DNA from 2 places in the Teredinibacter turnerae T7901 genome. Region 1 is predicted to be linked to the other one. Evidence: predicted binding sites of a transcription regulator. Region 1 holds the regulator's gene; the other holds the start of a gene.
What was found. Region 1 encodes FliA, which starts transcription of late flagellar genes. Its sites were predicted from a motif close to TAAAGTTATNNNNNNNNCGGCCGATANCC; they were not measured.
Positions count from the first base shown of each region.

Region 2: the regulator FliA is predicted to act here: its motif matches at 978-1,006, upstream of TERTU_RS13270 (flagellar protein MotY).

Region 1 covers NC_012997.1:1,415,987-1,419,129, forward strand. Annotated here, with positions in the region: gene flhF (flagellar biosynthesis GTPase FlhF) at 1-667, shown strand, start outside; gene TERTU_RS06035 (MinD/ParA family protein) at 775-1,593, shown strand; gene TERTU_RS06040 (RNA polymerase sigma factor FliA) at 1,657-2,364, shown strand; gene cheY (chemotaxis response regulator CheY) at 2,501-2,887, shown strand; gene TERTU_RS06050 (protein phosphatase CheZ) at 2,906-3,143, shown strand, end outside.
Region 2 covers NC_012997.1:3,357,220-3,360,362, reverse strand. Annotated here, with positions in the region: gene pyrC (dihydroorotase) at 1-868, opposite strand, end outside; gene TERTU_RS13270 (flagellar protein MotY) at 1,100-1,963, shown strand; gene TERTU_RS13265 (ABC transporter permease) at 1,993-2,691, opposite strand; gene TERTU_RS13260 (argininosuccinate synthase) at 2,846-3,143, shown strand, end outside.

The DNA.
Region 1 (3,143 bases):
AAGGCAATTGCCGATCGCGGGCCAGGATCTGGTCCAGCAGGGCGGTGTGTTTGCCTTTGTTGGCCAAACCGGGGTAGGTAAGACCACGACCATTGCCAAGCTCGCTGCCCGCTATGTGTTGGATCACGGCCCCGGCAAAGTTGCGTTAATCACCACAGATACCTACCGGGTGGGTGCCTACGATCAACTGCGTTCGCTGGGCCGCATTCTCAATGTGCCAGTGCGTGCGGTGGATGCGGAGCACAGCCTGCTGCGGGTATTGGCTTCTCTCAAGCAGTTTCCGTTGATTCTGATCGATACGGCTGGTTTTCGTCACGGCGATCCGCTGCTAAAGGAACAGTTACGCAAACTGGATAGCTGTCCGGCGGTGAAACGTGTGCTTGTACTGGCCTGCAACAGTCAGCGCCAGACCATGACCGCCAGTACCCACGCGTATGCCAGTCGTCAGGGAATTGACGCCTGCGTACTGACCAAACTGGATGAAGCGGCGAGCCTGGGCGAGGCCTTGAGCGTGTTGGTTGAGCGTCAGCTACCAGTGGCTTACACCACGAATGGCCAGGAGATACCGCGCGATATTGCCCGTGCGTCGGCACATCAACTGGTTGCCTCTGCGGTGGCGCTGTTGCGCGCAGAGGGCGAAGAGTACACGAGTCAGACCGGTGGCTAAGGCCGCCGGGCGTACTGGCTATCGTCATCTATACTTGTTGGAGCATAAATCCGATGAACCGGGTTATAAATCTAGCCCCTCACACATCCCGCCGGGAAAGAGAAATTATGAGTGCCAAGAATCCGATTAAAGTCATCGCTGTCACTGGCGGCAAGGGTGGCGTCGGTAAGACCAATCTGTCTGTTAACCTCAGTATCGGGTTGGCGGAGTTGCGTCGTCGCGTGGTGTTGATGGATGCCGACCTCGGGTTGGCGAATGTGGATGTTCTGTTGGGCTTGCAGGCACGCTATAACCTGGCTGATGTGCTCGATGGCAGCAAGTCACTGCGCGAGGTACTGCTCAACGGGCCAGGCGGAATTAAAGTGGTTCCCGCGTCCTCCGGGGTGCAGCAAATGACACACCTCTCGCCACAGGAGCACGCAGCGCTGGTGTATGCGTTTAACGATCTGAGTGATCAGCTGGATGTGTTGGTGGTCGATACCGCTGCAGGTATATCCGAAACCGTCATCAGCTTCGTGCGCGCGGCACAGGAAGTCATCGTCGTGGTGTGCGATGAACCTTCGTCGATTACCGATGCCTACGCATTGATCAAATTATTGAATGCCGAGCACGGCGTATTTCGCTTTCGTGTTATTGCCAACATGACACGTACTACGCAGGAAGGTATTAATCTTTTTAACAAGTTAAACGGCGTGTGCGAAAAATTTCTGGATGCATCGCTGCAATACCTGGGGCATGTACCCTTTGATGAAAACGTGAGAAAAGCTGTACAGAAACGCCAGCCTCTGCTTGAATTCGCCCCCCGCTGTAAAGCGGCTGCTGCGATGCGGGTGATTGCTCAAAAAATCGATCAGTGGCCAGTGCAAACAAGCGCGCGTGGTCACCTGGAATTTTTTCTAGAACGACTTGTGGCGGCCAATGGCTAGCCGCGGTTTCCAGCGATCAGTCCCCGGCGGCGATTTATGGCACTCTCCTCGGTAGGAAATCTCATGGTTTACGAACAGGCCCAGGAAGCTGCTGTTGCAATTCGGGTCGAGGATTATGTTCCCCTGGTTAAGCGGATTGCGCATCACATGATGGCGCGAATGCCGAGCCATGTGCTGGTGGATGATTTAATGCAGGCGGGCATGATTGGCCTGTTGGAGGCTGCCCAAAAATACGATGCCGGCAAAGGTGCGAGTTTTGAGACTTACGCCGGTATACGCATTCGCGGTGCGATAGTGGACGAAATGCGGCGTGGCGATTGGGCGCCGCGCAGCGTTCACCGAAATGCCAGACGCGTGTCCGAAGCCATCGGCAATGTGGAAGCGCGCTTGGGCAGGGACGCGCGGGATGGCGAGATCGCCGAAGAGTTGCAAATGTCGCTGGACGAATATCACGATATTCTCCGCGATAGCACCTCGACACGACTTTACAGCCTGGAAGAAACGTTCGAGGAAAACGAAAACCAATTTTCCCTTGGTACTGAAGGTTTGGATGAACCTGCCGAAAAGGTACAAATAGACGCCATGCGCAAAGCGCTGGCCGGGGCCATTGAGGGTCTGCCGGAAAGGGAGCAACTTGTGCTTTCGCTGTACTACGAACAGGAAATGAACTTAAAAGAAATAGGCTTGGTGCTGGGTGTATCCGAGTCGCGCATTAGCCAGATCCACAGTCAGGCGGCACTGCGCCTGAAATCGAAGCTGACCGGATGGTGATAAATCAAACAGCCATCATTTGGTCGCCAGAAAATTGTCGCTAAAACTGGCTGACTGGCAACGAGCGTCTAGAATTGTTTTTATGGTCTCTCTCTGAGATTTATTTACCCCAGCGCACGGGATATCGGAGGCTGCATTGGACAAAAATATGAAAATCCTGATCGTTGACGACTTTTCGACGATGAGGCGCATCATTAAAAATTTATTGCGGGATTTGGGTTTTACCAATACCCACGAGGCAGATGACGGCACGACCGCGCTGCCAATGTTGCGAAGTGGTGATTTTGATTTTCTGGTAACTGACTGGAACATGCCAGGCATGACCGGGATCGACTTGTTAAAAGAAGTGCGTGCTGATGCCAAACTCGCAGGCCTTCCGGTGTTGATGGTTACCGCAGAAGCGAAGCGAGATCAGATCATTGAAGCGGCCCAGGCGGGCGTCAATGGCTATGTTGTAAAACCCTTTACTGCGCAGGTGCTCAAAGAAAAAATCGATAAGATTTTTGAGCGGGTTGCGGGTTAAGCCTGAGCGGGTCGGCTGATGGATAAAACGATACAAGAGCACGACGAGCAGTTTTTGACCCAGTTGCAAGACAGCGCAACGCAACTGGTAGAACAACTGCAAGGTGACAATCTGGAGGAGGCATCTGCGTTAATTCACAGTTTGGTGGAAGCGCGGGACCGACACATATTTAAAAGCGTGGGGCAATTGACTCGCGCTTTGCACGAGGCAATCGTTAATTTCAATGTGGACGCAGATTTCGCATCGGAGCCTGTTG
Region 2 (3,143 bases), 1.9 Mb from region 1:
CCTCCAGGCGGTCCAGTGCGCCAGCATCCTCGAAGGCTTCGGCATAGAGCTCAATGGCAGCAAACGCCGTGTAGCTGCCTGCGCACCCACACGCCGCTTCTTTGCGACTCTTGGCGTGAGGCGCGGAATCGGTACCGAGGAAGAACTTTGGGCTGCCGCTAGTGGCCGCAGCCACTAGCGCTTGCTGGTGAGTTTGGCGCTTCAGAATTGGCAGGCAGTAATAGTGGGGGCGAATACCTCCGGCCAACATATGGTTGCGGTTGTAGAGCAGGTGGTGGGCAGTAATGGTGGCGGCGACGTTGTCAGGGGCTTGAGCGACGAACTCCGCTGCTTGCTGGGTAGTGATATGTTCCAGCACAATTTTCAATTTTGGAAAATCGGCTACAACCTTGCGCAGCGTTCGTTCTATGAATACGGCTTCGCGGTCGAAAATATCGATTGCACTGTCGGTGACTTCACCGTGTAAGAGCAAAAGTACACCTTGTCGTTCCATCTCTTCCAGCGCTGGGTAAATGTGTTGGATATCCGTAACCCCGGACGCAGAGTTGGTTGTGGCGCCGGCCGGGTAGAGCTTGCAGGCCACAACACCGGCCGCTTTTGCTGCGGCTATCGTTTCAGGTGTGGTGTTGTTTGTTAGATACAGAACCATTAAAGGTTCGAACGGTGTCTCCGCTGGAATCTGAGCCTCAATGCGGGCCCGATAGGCCAGAGCCTCCTCGGCATTTGTTACCGGTGGCACCAGATTGGGCATGATAATCGCTCGGGCAAAGCTGGCTGCAGCGTGAGGTACGGTGGTTTCCAGGGCTGTCCCGTCGCGCAGGTGAATATGCCAGTCGTCTGGGCGCAACAGGGTCAGTGAATCTGTCATGGATTGAAGCCTTATGGTTGTCGGGGCGGCCAAATGGGCGCATACCCACTATGCTTAAGATAATACGCAGGGGCGCATGCTACCGGAAATGGCGTCAGTTGCCCATGACTCAAGAAATGGCTGCGCCTGCCGATAATCGACGAATAACCCGGAATTCATTTGTTCACCATGCGAAAGCTTTGCCGTTATCTTTTGTTCCTACTGTGCGTTTTTGCGTACGAGTGCGGCGCTGTGCGCTTTACGAATGGAATTAATGATAGCAACTGGACCACGTCTGGCTCGGTATTCGAGTGCCGGCTGGCGCAGACTGTACCGTTGTTTGGGCAGGTGGTGTTTCGTACCCGAGCAGGAGAATCGTCCTCATTTTATCTTCGTTCCAAAGTGGCGCAGTTCGAAGCTGGTGAAGCCGCGTTGGTAGCCAGGTCGCCGGTTTGGGCTCATCCCCAGGTTCAGGAAGTATTGGGTAGTGTGCAGGTGAAGCGCGGTACTCGCCCTCTGTGGTTGGGGCGGGAGAAAACTGAGCTGATGCTGGCGGGCCTGAACTCCGGTAAAGAAATAGCATTGCTGAGGGAAAGCTGGTACGACGAGGCAGAAAATGTCGACCTGGCTATTTCGAATATTGGGTTTCGGTCAGAATATCGCAAATATCTGGATTGTCTGGCAGGGCTCCTGCCCGCAAACTTCGATCAACTAAAGCGCACGTCCCTGTATTTCGTGGTTGGCTACACCGATAAACTCAGTCGAGCCGCAACGCAGAAGCTCGATCAGATCATACTCCTGGTAAAGCATGACAAAGCGATTAACCAGTTTATTATCGATGCGCACGCCAGTGCAGAGGGGACGCGGATTGATAATTTGGAGCTGTCTAAAACTCGGGCAGATCTGGTGCGGGACTATCTGGTCGGCCATGGTATTCCGGAATCTCAGCTGGTTGTCCGCTGGCATGGCGAGCGCTACCCGGTGGCATCTAACGACTCGTCATCGGGGCGGGCAAAAAATCGTCGCGTTACCGTACGCATGGAAAAACTGGCGCAACCCGAAGCGCCGCCTGAGGGTACCACGACTATGGCTGCGCAGGCTGCTGACGAGAGTTGAGGTCTAATTTTAGCTACATTTTATCTGGCCTAGTGTTTCCTGTAGTTGCGCTTTACCTGCCAGAAGTAGAGTGCCAGGGTGAGGCTTGCGTTGCCTGCAATCATACTCATCACCAGAATCTGATAGCGAACTGCCTCCAGTGGTGCCATCCCGGCGAGAATTTGACCTGTCATCATTCCCGGCAATGAAACTAATCCCACCGCCAGCAATGAATTCACTTGGGGAATCATTGCGGCTCTAAACGCACTTACACAGGCTTCCGGCAGTTCATGGCTATCAATTTGTGCTTCAAGTCTTTCAGCGCCGAGACTCAAGCTGTTCATGCCATTCGCGACCACCATACCCGCGAGCGGGATGATTTGCTGTGGTTGATACCAGGGGGCTGGCTGTAACACCACGAAAATAATCCATACCAGGTGGAGCACACTGGCAATAGTCAGGCTAGACAGCGCTGCGACATATCGCCAGGCAGACTTGTTTTGTAGCGGTCGCAGTGCTATCCAGGAGGCTGCCATGAGCATGACGCTGAGCACGCACAAACCCAGAACTGGCGCGGGGCTGGTAAATAGCACATTAAGCAGGTAACCGATACCAACCAACTGGAGTACCATGCGCACCGCCGCAATGGCGAGCTCGCGCGTATGGCCGAGTTGCCATTGAAAAATCAGCAGGGCTAATAGCAGAGGGGCCATCGAAAGCAGTGTTGCGGATACGGAAAGATGGGTCATGTTCAAGCCTCTGCAACCTGAGTAATGATTAATGCAGACGTTAATCGGTCAGGGTAACCGTAAAAGCACTGGAGTTTAGAGAGGCGAGCCTTTAAAATTCGGCCCCCTCATTGTTTTATCCGCTGTTCGCGGGCAATTCCGTTACGGAGTCAACATGTCAGCCGAAAATTCTTCAATAAAAAAAGTCGTTCTTGCCTACTCTGGCGGCCTCGATACGTCTGTGATCGTAAAGTGGTTGCAGGAAACCTACCAGTGTGAAGTTGTTACATTCACGGCCAATATCGGCCAGGGCGAGGAAGTAGAGCCCGCTCGCGCCAAAGCTCAGGCCATGGGTGTTAAAGAAATTTATATTGAAGATTTACGCGAAGAGTTCGTTCGGGATTACGTTTTTCCAATGTTCCGCGCCAATGCAATCTATGAAGGCGAATACTTGCTGGGTACCTCAATAGCAC